2 linked regions of the Thioclava sp. GXIMD2076 genome follow. The protein of the gene in region 2 interacts with the protein of the main gene of each other region in a pairwise test. Links are inferred from orthologs where the notes say so. Each region holds a gene or a part of one and is shown on either strand. Other genes may lie near its edges.

Evidence for each region. Proteins that work in one complex are often made in the same cells at the same time.
Region 1: the proteins of ligA (region 2) and leuS interact in binary tests that used the Escherichia coli proteins (3 or more experiments, as listed by UniProt). The link is inferred for Thioclava sp. GXIMD2076 from one-to-one orthologs.

The regions. Positions count from the first base shown.
Region 1 is NZ_CP149932.1:752,487-758,051, reverse strand. Bases 2,464-5,565 are described here. They hold leuS (leucine--tRNA ligase), read right to left. Parts: upstream 5,242-5,565; coding sequence 2,686-5,241; downstream 2,464-2,685. Other genes in these bases: WDB91_RS03705 (DUF3576 domain-containing protein), read right to left, coding at 5,392-5,565; lptE (LPS assembly lipoprotein LptE), read right to left, coding at 2,464-2,699. Outside these bases: WDB91_RS03725 (TIGR03862 family flavoprotein), read right to left, coding at 1-1,152; WDB91_RS03720 (DNA polymerase III subunit delta), read right to left, coding at 1,149-2,171; more of lptE, read right to left, coding at 2,202-2,463.
Region 2 is NZ_CP149932.1:2,579,808-2,587,698, forward strand. The notes cover bases 2,897-5,861. They hold ligA (NAD-dependent DNA ligase LigA), read right to left. Parts: upstream 5,457-5,861; coding sequence 3,336-5,456; downstream 2,897-3,335. Other genes in these bases: recG (ATP-dependent DNA helicase RecG), read right to left, coding at 2,897-3,336; WDB91_RS12845 (response regulator transcription factor), read right to left, coding at 5,659-5,861. In the rest of the region: WDB91_RS12830 (methyl-accepting chemotaxis protein), read left to right, coding at 1-905; more of recG, read right to left, coding at 1,246-2,896; more of WDB91_RS12845, read right to left, coding at 5,862-6,366; WDB91_RS12850 (DUF1153 domain-containing protein), read right to left, coding at 6,463-6,741; tRNA 2-thiouridine(34) synthase MnmA, read left to right, coding at 6,868-7,891. UniProt on the Escherichia coli protein: DNA ligase that catalyzes the formation of phosphodiester linkages between 5'-phosphoryl and 3'-hydroxyl groups in double-stranded DNA using NAD as a coenzyme and as the energy source for the reaction.

The sequences.
Region 1 (5,565 bases), 1.8 Mb from region 2 along the record:
TGCGGCGGCCCGTCCTGCCGCGAAGCCCGTGGCAAAGCAGGCGGTCAGCAGATAGCCACCCGTGGGGGCCTCCCAGTCGAGCATCTCGCCCGCCGCGAAAATACCCGGCAGGGCGCGGAGTTCGAGATCGGAGGTCAGGGCGCGGGCGCTGATGCCGCCTGCGGTGGAGATGGCTTCCTCGATCGGGAAAGGGGCGCCCAGGGGCACGGGGAGATGTTTCAGCAGCGCCGCGAGGGCTTCGGGGTCCTGTGGCAGCGGGCGGGCCCATTCGTTGAGCAGTGCCAGTTTCACGGGATCGAGCCTTGTCGCTTTGCGCAGATGGTTCGAGAGGCTCTCCTTGCCGCGGGGACGGGCGAGGCGGTCTGTCAGCGTGGCGATGTCGGTATCGGGCAGGAGGTCGAGAGCGAGCGGGTAGCCGTTGCGCAGTTTGGACGAGATCTCGTAGATCCCGCCGCCCTCGAAGCCACGGGCGGAGAGGATACATTCCGCGCGCAGGCTCTGCGCTCCGACCAGAAAGGCAATGGATTTGAGCGGCTTGCCGAAATGGGGCTGCATATGGGGTGACCATGCAACATGGAAGCCCATATTGGCAGGGCGGAAGGGGGCGAGGTCTATGCCCTTGATCGCAAGCAGGCCCGCCCAATGACCGGTGGAGCCAAGGCGGGGCCAGGAGGCACCGCCCAGAGCGAGCACGCAGACCTTGGCGTCAACGGGCTGCGGCCCTTCGGGCGTGTCGAAGAGGAAGGCGCGGCCATCCCATCCGGTCCAGTGCCAGCGGGTGTGGCGCTGGACGCCGAGCGCGTCGAGGCGGGAGAGCCATGCGCGCAGGAAGGGCGAGGCTTTCATGCCGGTCGGGAAAACGCGGCCGCTCGAGCCGGTGAAGATATCGATACCCAGATCGCGGGCGAAGTCCTGCATCTGGGCGCTTCCGAAAGCGGTCACATAAGGGTGGATCCACGTTTCGGGATACTGCGCGGCAAGGGCCTCGGGCGGTTCGTCCTTGGTGAGGTTCAGCCCCGATTTTCCCGCCATCAGGAATTTGCGCGCAGGTGTGGGCATGGCATCGGCCAGAATGACCTTATGGCCCGCACGGGCGATCTGTTCGGCGGCCATCAGCCCTGCGGGGCCTGCGCCGATCACGAGCGCGGTCATCGTCTGGCCATCATCGAGAGCCGCAGGAAGGCGCGTTCGATCAGTGCCATCTGCGGCGCGCGCGAGGCCGAGCGAAGCGTGAGGTCGGTCTCGATCAGGATCTGGAGGGCCTCCTCGAGGCGGAACATGCCCCAGCTTTGCGCCTGTCTCTGCATCCGGTCGCGGCGCGGGCCGAAAATCGGCGGGCGCATCTTGGCGATACCTGCTCCCGGACCACCCGGATCGGAGGCCGCGGCATGGAGCGCGCGGAAATGGCGTAGCGCCTGGATGGCGAGCGCCACCGGCTGGATGCCCTGACCGGTGAGACGGGTCATCATCGGCCCGAGCTCGTTGGCACGGCCTTCTGCCACGATATTGAGCAGATCATCGGTGCCTGCCTCGATCGTGGCGGGCGCACAGGCATGGATATCGGCGGGCGTCACCGGCGTGTTCTCGCCATGCATATAGAGCGCGAGCTTGTCCACCGTTTGCCGGAAATCCCCCGGATCGAGGGCACGGGCGAGATTGTGCAGATCGGTTGTCGCCTCGGGCGTCATCTGGGCGATGCCCGCGCGTTTGAGAATATCCTCGATTTCCTCGCGCGAGGGCGGGTCATCATAGATGCCGATGGCATAGGCGTTCTGGTGGGTCTCGAAAACCTTGCGCAGCTTGGATTTGGCGGTGAGCGAGCCGGCGGTGACGATGATCTGCGCATCGCCGCCATGCCAGTCCTTTACCGCCCCCGCGATGGTATCGGCCAGCCCGTCGGTCGCCTGCTCGACAAAGACCGCGCGCGGGCCCGGGAAAAAGCCCACGGCCTTCACCGCATCTGCCAGCATCGCACCATCACGGCGCAGCTCGGAGGCCTCGATCCGCGTAAGCCGCATCTCCTCCTCGGCCGTGGGGCCAAGGAGCGCCTTGATCACCTCCTGCCGCCGCAGGGCCACCCGCATCGCATCGGCCCCGAAAATCAGGAGCCCCATACGGTCGGGGTCGGGCTTGGCAAAATAGCGCGTGGCGGCAATGCCGGTGAGTTTCATGCCGGTCTCTCTATCAGCCTTGTCAGAGGCCTATTCGGGAAGCGATCCGGCCTGTGCCAGAAGGCGTGTCACGGTCTGGTCGGCCAGAATGGTCATCAGCCGTTTATGGGCATCGCGCTCGGCGGTCTGGGTGGCCACGATCGTGCCGGTGGCCGACCAGCTGGTGAAGGAGGCCACGCGGCCCGTCAGCAGCACCGCATTGCTGGCAGTGTCGTAGAGCCGGTAGGTGGCCGTGCCGTTGAGCGAATAGCGGTTGGTGACGTCATCGCGGCTGATCGCCTGATCCATCACATCGGTCGTGATGGTGTAGGACAGCCGGTAGCGCGGGGAGGTGGCGGGATTGAGCCGCTCCGAGATGCGCCGGACATAGGCGAAATCATCCGTCGTTTGCGGGGCATCCACCTCGACGCCGGACAACAGCTTGGCCCCGCCGCCCTTGGGCCCATAGGCGGGGGTAAAACCGCAAGCGGCGAGTGCGGGGGCGGCAAGCGCCCCCAGCAGGAAGGTTCGGCGGTTAGATGACCACATTGACGATACGCCCCGGAACAACGATCAGTTTCTTGGGCTGACCACCGGCCAGCGCCTTTTGCACATGCTCGTCTGCCAGAACCAGTTTTTCAACCTCGTCTTTGGGCATATCCTTCGGCACGCTCAGTTCCGAGCGGCGTTTGCCATTGATCTGGATCGGCAGGGTGACATTGTCATCCACCACCAGTGCCGGATCGGCCTTGGGCCATGCGGCTTTGACAACGAAGCCCTCGCCGCCCATCAGCGCCCAGATATCCTCGGCCAAGTGGGGCACCATCGGCGACATCAGCTGGGCGGTCAGCTTCATCGCCTCACGGCGCGCGGCGTTGGAGGCGTTCGTCTTCGACAGGGTATTGGCCTGTTCGTAGAGTTTCGCGATGGCCTTGTTGAAGGCGAAGCCCTCAATGGATTTCGTGATCTCGTCGATGGCCTTATGGGTCGCGCGCAGCAGATCCTCGTCGGCTTTCGCGTCACCATCAACCCCTTCGGCAATGTCATTGGCGATGCGCCAGACACGGGCCAGGAACTTCGAGGCCGCTTCCGCACCCGCAGCCGTCCATTCGACATCACGCTCGGGCGGGCTGTCGGACATGACGAACCAGCGCGCGGTATCGGCGCCGAAATCGCGGATGATATTCATCGGGTCCACGACATTGTTCTTAGATTTCGACATCTTGGCCGAGGGCACCACGGTGACCTTTTCGCCGGTGGCCTTCACATAGGTGCCATCTTCACGCTCCTCGACCTGTTCGGGATAGTGATAGACAGGGCGTCCATCGGCACCGGTGGTCTTGAAGATCGCATGCGTCACCATGCCTTGGGTGAACAGCGCGTTGAAGGGCTCGCGGGCGCTGTCGGGCAGGTGGCCCGTCTCGTTCATCGCACGGGCGAAGAAGCGCGAATAGAGCAGGTGCAGGATCGCATGCTCGATGCCGCCGATATACTGGTCGACATTCATCCAGTATTTGGTCTCGTCGGTGGTGGGCGTATCGGCGCTCGCGCAAGTGAAGCGCGAGTAATACCACGAGCTGTCCACGAAGGTGTCCATCGTGTCGGTCTCGCGCTTGGCCGCCGTGCCACATTTCGGGCAGGCGCAATCGCGCCATGTCGGGTGACGGTCCAGCGGGTTGCCGGGCACATCAAAAGTGACGTCATCGGGCAGGCGGACGGGCAGGTTGGCCTTCGATTCGGGAACCACGCCGCAAGTCGGGCAATGGACAACCGGAATCGGGCAGCCCCAATAGCGCTGGCGCGACAGGCCCCAGTCGCGGAGGCGGAACTTGGTCACGCCTTTGCCGAAGCCCTTGTCTTCGGCGACCTTGATGGCAGCCGCCACAGCTTCTTCACCAGTCTGGACTTCGGCGCCCGCGAAACCGCGGATGTAGCGGACCTTCTCGGTCTTGGCGGGCACGAAGGCCTCGGTCAGCGCCGTCTCTTCCGCGCCCTCGGCTGCGAAGACCGGCGTGATTGGCAAGCTGTATTTGGTGGCAAACTCGAAATCGCGCTCGTCATGGGCAGGGCAGCCGAAGATCGCGCCGGTGCCATAATCCATCAGGATGAAGTTGGCGACCCAGACCGGCAGTTCCCAATTGGGGTCGAGCGGGTGCTTCACGCGGATGCCGGTATCGCGGCCCAGCTTCTCGGCGGTCTCGATCGCTTCTTCGGTGGTGCCGCCCTTGCGGCACTCGGCGAGGAAAGCGGCAAATTCGGGGTTGCCCTTCTCCAGCTCTTTCGCCAGCGGGTGATCGGGCGAGATCCCCACAAAGCCCGCACCCATCAGCGTATCGGGGCGGGTGGTATAGCACTCGATGGTTTCAAAACCCGCAGGCGCGTTCAGCGTCTCGAAGCCGAATTCCAGACCCTGCGACTTGCCGATCCAGTTGGCCTGCATCAGGCGCACCTTCTCGGGCCAGTCCTTCAGATTATCGAGGCTGTCCAGGAGATCGCCGGCCATATCGGAGATCTTGAAGAACCATTGCGTCAGTTCCTTACGCTCGACATCTGCGCCCGAGCGCCAGCCCTTGCCGTCGATCACCTGCTCGTTGGCCAGAACCGTCATATCGACCGGATCCCAGTTCACGATGGCGTTCTTGCGGTAAACCAGACCCTTTTCGAGCATATCAAGGAACATCGCTTGCTGCTGGCCGTAATATTCGGGGTCGCAGGTCGCAAATTCGCGCGTCCAGTCAAGCGAGAAGCCCAAGGGGCGCAGCTGGCCCTTCATCGTCTCGATATTGGCATAGGTCCAGTCCTTGGGGTGACCGCCCGAAGCCATCGCCGCATTCTCGGCGGGCATCCCGAAGGCATCCCAGCCCATCGGGTGCAGCACGGCCAGACCGCAGCTCATCTTGTAGCGGGCAACCACATCCCCCATGGTGTAGTTGCGCACATGGCCCATATGGATGCGCCCCGACGGATAGGGGAACATCTCGAGCACATAGTATTTCTCTTTATCGGCATCCGGCTTGGCGGTGAACACACCGGCCTCCGCCCATGCGTCTTGCCATTTCTGTTCGGATTGGCCCGGTGCGTATTGCGCCATGTCTCGCCCCTTGAGCTGCGAATAACTGTCTTTGGGTGCTTGCTACACTGTCCACAGGGCCAAGGTCCAGACAGCTTGGGGAGAAAGCATGGCTGCAATGCAAAACGCCCGACACTGTGGCCGGGCGTCTGTCGGGGATGTCGGGAAGCTTTACAGCTTCGAATCGGCCACACGGATCTGGCGGGCACGGGTCAGGATCGCATCCTCGACCGCCTGCACCGTTTGCGCCGAGACCGCGCCGCCGCGGCTTTCCAGCGAGACTTTCAGCGAGCGCGCATCGAGAGCCGGATCGGTCACATGGATCGTGGCGCGGTAAGCGCGCCC
Region 2 (7,891 bases):
ACGAACTCTCGCGCAAGACAGCCACTACGGCGGACGGGATCAGCAATGCGATCGAGGGCTTGGACCGCGGCATTAAAACCCTGCGTAGCGAGGCAGAAGCTATCACCAATGATGCCTCACAGGTGCTCAGCGGGACCGAAGAAACCGATCGCGCGATGGCGCGCATGACGCAATCAGTCGGCGAGACCCGTCAGGCCATATCGGATATCGCACAACGCACCGCTGAGGTCAGGGAGGCCAATAGCCGCTTCGGACCTGCCTTTGCCGCGATGACCAAGACAATGCGCCAGGGTGCGGATCAGGTGACGCAGGCACAGGGCCGCGCCAATGCGCTGATCACCGTTGGCGAAACCATTGTGCAGCATTCCGTCCGGCTTGGCGGAGCAATTGAAGATGCCGCGCTTATCAGGTTCGTGCAGCACGAGGCAGCACGGGTCAGTGACCTGTTCGCCACGGCGGTGGCCAATGGGCGTATCGATATGGCCGCCCTCTTCGATAGGCAGTATCAGCCCGTCGCGGGTAGCGATCCGCTGCAGGTCATGACGCGCTTCACCGGTTTCACCGATGAGGTTCTGCCGCCCATTCAGGAAGCGGCTCTCGAGATAGACCCGAAGATCGTGTTCTGCGCCGCCGTGGACCAGAACGGTTATCTGCCAACCCATAACCGAAAATTCTCCAAACCACAGGGCCAAGATCCCGTCTGGAACGTGGCCAATTGCCGGAACCGCAGGATCTTCGACGACCGGGTGGGCCTGCGCGCGGGCCGTTCCACCGCGCCCTTTGTTCTGCAGATCTACCGCCGCGACATGGGAGATGGGAACTTTGTTCTGATGAAAGACCTCTCTGCGCCGATCACCGTCAACGGACGCCACTGGGGCGGCTTGCGTATCGCCTATGCGTTCTAGGTGAAGAAAAAGCCGCCATCGGGGAGATGGCGGCAAGTCATGCGCTTTGAAGGCATCCTTGGTGTGATGAGGCATCGTTCAGGCAAACGATAAGGATGCGGCCCGCGGGGACAGTGCGGCCAAAGCGCGAGGCAGAAGAGCTTTAGAAAAGCCCCGGAAGGCACAGAAGACCGAAGAAGGTCACACAAATCGACGCAACACCAAGCACGTCGGACACAAGATTATCGCCCTCAATCATCGAACCGATTTTACGAAGCATTCTGTAACCTCCTTACATCTGTTGCCACTTTGTTCTCACTTAAATGAGAACAAGTAAAGAACATTTTTAGAAAGTTTTAGATTACCCTACGGAAATAAGACGGATGGCACGATCCTGTTCCATCAGCCAGAGCAAGGTGCGCGCTGCGCGCCCGCGCTCACTCTCGAGCGTCGGGTCGCGTTCCAGAAGCGCGCGCGCATCCGTCTGTGCGGTGGCCATCAGCCCTGCCTGACGTTCGAGATCGGCCACACGGAAGCGCGGCAACCCCGATTGCGCCGTGCCGATCATATCGCCCGCGCCCCGCAGCGCGAGGTCTTCCTCGGCAATGCGGAACCCGTCCTCGCTATCGCGAAGCACCTTCAGACGCCGCTCGCCGGTTTCGGTCAGCGGCGCACGATACATCAACAGACAGGTCGAGGCCGCAGCCCCCCGCCCCACGCGCCCGCGTAGCTGGTGCAGCTGGGCCAGCCCGAAGCTCTCCGCCCGCTCGATGACCATGATCGAGGCATTGGGGACGTTCACCCCCACCTCGATCACCGTCGTCGCCACCAGAACCCGCTTGGCCCCCGACACGAACTCCGCCATCGCGGCATCTTTGTCGGCAGGGCTCATCTGACCGTGGACCAGCGTCACCACCTCATCGCCAAGCGTCGCACGCAGATGCTTGAACCGCTCCTCGGCGGATTGCAGATCGGATTTCTCGCTTTCCTCGACCAGCGGGCAGACCCAATAGGCCTGCCGCCCCTCCTCGACCGCGCGCGCCAGATGTGCGGTGACCTCGGCCAGCCGCTCGTCGGCGATCAGCGCGGTCTTGACCGGCGTCCGTCCGGGTGGCTTCTCGTCAAGGATCGAGACATCCATATCGCCGTATTGGGTCAGCGCCAGCGAGCGCGGGATCGGCGTTGCGGTCATCACGAGGATATCCACCGCCTGTCCTTTGGCCCCCAATTCCATGCGCTGTGCCACGCCAAAACGGTGCTGTTCATCAATCACCACGAAACGCAGATCGTGGAACTGCACATCTTTCTGGAACACCGCATGGGTGCCGAGCAGAATGTCGATCCGCCCTGCGGCCAGATCCTCGAGCTTGGCCGCGCGATCCGACCCCTTGTCACGCCCAGTCAGCAGCTCGACCCGGATGCCCGCCGCACGCGCCATGGGGGCGATCCCCTCCATATGCTGGCGCGCGAGGATCTCGGTGGGCGCCATCATCACGGATTGCCCGCCCGCCTCGACCGCCGTAACCAGTGCGAGCAACGCCACCAGCGTCTTGCCTGCGCCCACATCACCCTGCAAAAGGCGGTTCATCCGCTTGTCCGATGCCATATCGGCGCGGATCTCGGCCACGGCGCGGCTCTGCGCCGCAGTCGGGCTATAGGGCAGCGCCTTCAGGATGCGCGCCGCGATCCTGCCGTCGCCCTGCGTGACACGGCCCGGCTTGCGCTTGGCAGTGCGTCGCGCCAGCGCCAGAGTGAGCTGATGGGCGAAGAGCTCGTCATAGGCCAGCCGCAGCCGCGCGGGCGATTGCGGCATACATTGTGCCAGATCCTCGGGCGCATGCGCCCCGTGCATGGCCTGCGCCCAATCGGGCCAGCCCTCACGCGTTTTCAGATTGGGGTCGATCCATTCGGGCAGCTCCGGCAACAGCTCCAACGCGCCGGCTGAGGCTTTGCCCATCACCTTCTGCGTGATCCCCGCCGAAAGCGGATAGACCGGCTCGAAGCGCGGGATGTCCTTTACCTCATCGGGCAGCAGGATAAAATCGGGATGCACGATCTGCGCGCGGCCCTCATAGATCTCGATCTTGCCCGACACGATCCGGCGCTCGCCCAAGGGCAGCTGCTTCTGGAACCACTGGTCATTGCCACGGAAGAAGACCAGCGTGATCTCGACCTCGGCATCTTCGACAATCACCCGCGAAGGCGCCCCCGCCCGAGATGCCTTGATATGGCGCAGCACGGTGACCTCGGTCGTGACCACCTGCCCATGCGGCATGCCATTCACCGTCGGAACCGGCCGCCGGTCAATGAGGCTGTAGGGCAAAGTCAGCAGCAGATCGCGGGGCTTCTCGATCCCCGCCTGCGCCATGGTCTGCGCGAGCTTCGGGCCGATCCCCGGCAGGCTTTCAAGCTTGCCGAAGAGCGGAAACAGGATCTCGGGACGCCCTGCCATCAGCCCTGTCCGGCAAGCGTGAGCCACTCGTCCTCATCGATCACCCGCACGCCCAGATCGGCGGCTTTGCTGGCCTTCGATCCCGCACCGGGGCCTGCCACGAGAATGTCGGTCTTTTTTGAGACCGACCCCGCCACCTTCGCCCCCAGCGCCTCGGCCCGCGCCTTGGCCTCCGAGCGCGTCATCTTCTCGAGCGTGCCGGTAAAGACAATGGTCAGTCCCGCAACCTCGCTATCGGCTTTGGGTTTCTCGGCTTCCTGCACATCCAGCTCGGCAATCAGCCGGTCGATGGAGCCGCGCTCGGCCTCCTGATGGAAAGTGCTCACAACACTTTCGGCCAGAACCTTACCGACACCGTCGATCCCCATGAGATCCTCCCATGCGGCATTGCCCTCGGCGGCCTGCGTCATCGCCTCCTCGAAAGCGGTCCAATTGCCGTAATGGCGTGCCAGCAGCGTGGCGGTCTGCTCGCCCACATGGCGGATGCCGAGCGCGAAGATCACCCGCGCCAGCGCGATCTCGCGCCGATCGTCGATCGCATCGAACAGCTTGAGCGCGGATTTCTCGCCCCAACCATCGCGGTTTTTCAACTGCCGCACCTGACCCGGCCCGTAATTCGCGCGCAGACGGAAGATGTCGACCGGCTCCCTGACCCAGCCATCCTCGTAGAAAGCCTCGACCTGTTTGGCACCCAGCCCGTCGATATCGAAGGCCGCGCGCGAGACGAAATGCTTGAGCTTCTCGACCTGTTGGGCCGGACAGATCAGGCCGCCCGAACAACGGCGCACCGCATCGCCTTCCTCGCGGATCGCGTCGGACCCGCATTCGGGGCAGTGATGCGGGAAATCATAGGGCTGAGCGTCCTCGCTCCGGCGGCTCAGATCGACATCGGCAATCTTCGGGATCACATCACCGGCGCGATACACCTGCACCCAGTCTCCCTCCCGGATATCACGCCCGCCACGGATTTCCGCCCCCCTGGAATCGCGCCCTGCGATGTAATCCTCGTTATGGAGCGTGGCATTGGACACCACGACACCGCCGACGGTCACCGGCGTCAGACGGGCCACGGGGCTAAGTGCGCCGGTGCGACCGACCTGAATCTCGATTTTCTCGAGTTGGGTCCAGGCCAGTTCGGCAGGGAATTTATGGGCGATCGCCCAACGCGGCGTGGTCGAGCGGAAGCCCAGACGTCCCTGCAATGCAAGCTCGTTCACCTTGTAGACGACGCCGTCGATATCATAGCCCAGAGCGGCGCGATCCGCCTCGATCGCGTGGTAATGCGCGATCATCTCCTTTGATCCGGTGCAGAGCTTCGTAAGCGGATTGGTCGAGAAGCCGAGCTCGGCCAGACGCTCGATGGCGCCTTTCTGCGTCTCGGCCAGCGGGGCCGAGAGCACGCCCCACGCATAGGCGAAGAATTTCAGCGGGCGGCGCGCGGTCACCTTGGGGTCGAGCTGGCGCAGGGAGCCTGCGGCCGCGTTGCGCGGATTGGCAAAGCGCTTGTCGCCACGCTCTTCCTGCGCCTCATTGAGCGCCGCGAAATCGGCATGGCCCATGTAGACCTCGCCGCGCACCTCCAGAATATCGGGCGCGCCCTGCAGGCTCTTCGGGATATCGGGGATGGTTCTGGCATTCTCGGTGACGTTCTCGCCGGTCTCGCCATCACCGCGAGTGGCCGCATAAACCAGTTTTCCCTGCTCGTACCGGAGCGAGAGCGACAACCCGTCGATCTTCGGCTCCGCCGTAAACGGCAGGGGCGCGTCGGCGGCAAGTCCCAGATATTTTCGGATACCACGGACAAAATCCTCGACATCTGCGTCCTCGAAGGCATTGCCGAGGCTCATCATTCGTTGTTCATGGCGGATCTTGGCAAAGCCATCAGCGGGTGCCGCGCCGATTTTTTGCGTCGGGCTATCCGCGCGACGCAACTCCGGAAACGCCTCTTCGAGGGCAAGAAGACGACGCTTGAGCGCATCATAATCCGCGTCGGAAATCTCGGGGGCATCTTCGGTATGATAGGCCTGATTGGCCTGCCCGAGCTTTGCCGAGAGCTCCTCCACCTCCTGCACAGCGGCCTCTTTAGTCAAATCACCGATGGGAGTGGCGGAAGTCGTCATGGGCGGGGTCCTGTGTCTAAGCTCGATCGCGCGCCCCACAGATATGATCTTCTCCTGCCCTCGTCCAGCGCATCGCAGGCACAAAGCCGCACCCTATGACGTCCGCGGCGCTCTTCGTTAATGGCGTTAACCAAAAGAAAAAGCCGCACTTTCGCGCGGCTTCCGATGGCTCTACAAGGAACAGGTGGTTACGAGGCCGGCCTTAAACAGCAACCCGACGCTCCATCTCACCCGGATCGGGATCACGCAGAACATAGCCACGGCCCCAGACGGTCTCGATATAATTCTCGCCGCCAGTTGCATCCGCGAGCTTCTTGCGCAGTTTGCAGATAAACACGTCGATAATCTTCAGCTCGGGCTCGTCCATACCACCATAGAGGTGATTGAGGAACATCTCTTTGGTGAGGGTCGTCCCCTTGCGCAGGCTGAGCAGTTCGAGCATCTGGTACTCTTTGCCCGTGAGATGGACAGGCTTGTTTTCGACCTCGACCGTTTTCGCATCGAGATTGACCGAGACCTTGCCGGTACGGATCACGGATTGCGAATGGCCTTTGGAGCGCCGGATAATCGCATGGATCCGTGCCACAAGCTCTTCACGGTGGAAGGGTTTGGTCATGTAGTCATCGGCACCAAAGCCGAAGCCCTTGATCTTGTTCTCGGTGTCATCGGCACCGGTCAAAATCAGGATCGGCGTGTCGACTTTCGACAGACGTAGCTGACGCAGAACCTCGTGACCGTTCATATCGGGCAGATTGAGATCGAGCAGAATAAGATCGTAATCATACAGCTTGGCGAGATCGATCCCTTCTTCACCAAGATCAGTGCAATAGACGTTTAGATTCGCATGAGTCAGCATCAACTCAATGCTTCTCGACGTCGTGGGATCGTCCTCCACCAACAAAATCCGCATATTCCGTTCTCCGCATTAATTCCTTGGTTATCTGAAACCCTCGCACCAAATGGTTAACACACTCTTACCCCAGAACGTTAATTTTTTCAATTCCCCCTAAGGTTGTCGGAATTTCTGGATTGCCGTCACTTTCAATCCCGCAAGCCCGTGTTTCTGAACCGCCTGGGTCCAGATATCGAGCTCTTCATCGGACAGATCGTACCGTTCAAGGACCTCATTGCGCGTGATGAGGCCGTGGGATACGGCATTCACAATAATTGCCTTACGCGACGCCACCCAACGGCGCGTTTCGGCAGGCGGGAGGTCCGCGCGGGTCAGAATCGTACCATCAGGTAGTGTGATCGACCTCGGACCATCGACTTTTTTAAGATACATGGGCACACCCCTTCACTTCGATGTAAAGCAATGTGACTGACGGGTCTTAACGACGGGTGAAACTAACCCTTGAGAATAGGTAGCATTTTCTGATATTTCTGCCCATCTGGTTAAAGGACGTTTTCCATGAGCAAGGATATGCCACTCAATTCGCTCGGTTTTGCCAAGCGCCCCGAAGACACGCGAGTCGTCGTAGCCATGTCTGGCGGCGTCGATAGCTCTGTCGTTGCGGCAGAACTGGCGGAACAGGGCTATGATGTCGTGGGCGTGACGTTGCAGCTATATGACCACGGTGCGGCACTTGCAAAGAAAGGGGCCTGCTGCGCGGGACGTGACATCCATGATGCGCGCCGTGTTGCGGAAACCATGGGCTTCCCACATTATGTGCTTGATTATGAAAACATCTTTCAGGAGGCGGTGATCGACGAATTCGCCGATGCCTATCTTGGTGGAGCCACGCCCGTACCTTGCATCCGCTGCAACGAACGGGTGAAGTTCAAGGATCTTCTGGAAACTGCCAAAGATCTCGACGCCGATTGCATGGCCACGGGTCATTACATCCAGCGCAAGATGGGCGCCAATGGCCCCGAGCTTCACAGCGCAGCCGATTCGAATCGTGACCAGAGCTATTTCCTGTTCTCGACGACCCCCGAACAGCTCTCCTTCCTGCGTTTTCCCCTCGGACATCTGCATTCCAAAGCCGAAACCCGCGCATTGGCGGCAAAACACGGCCTTCCCGTCGCAGATAAACCCGATAGCCAGGACATCTGTTTCGTGCCTGATGGCAATTATGCCAGCGTGATCGAGAAACTCCGTCCCGGGGCAGCCGATCCCGGGGAAATCGTCGATATGGACGGCAATGTTCTGGGAGAGCATCGCGGTGTGATCCATTATACCATCGGACAGCGGCGCGGTCTGGGCATCGGCGGCATGGCAGATCCGCTCTATGTCGTCAAACTCGACCCCGATAACCGGCGGGTTATCGTCGGCCCGAAAGAGGCACTGGCCACCCGCACCATCCCCGTGCGCGAGATCAACTGGCTCGGTGACGAGCCCTTCACCTCCCGTAAGGAATGGCATGTCTCGGTGAAGGTGCGCTCCACCCGTCCGCCGCGGGCCGCCATTATCCGGCCTCTCTCTGACCGCGAGG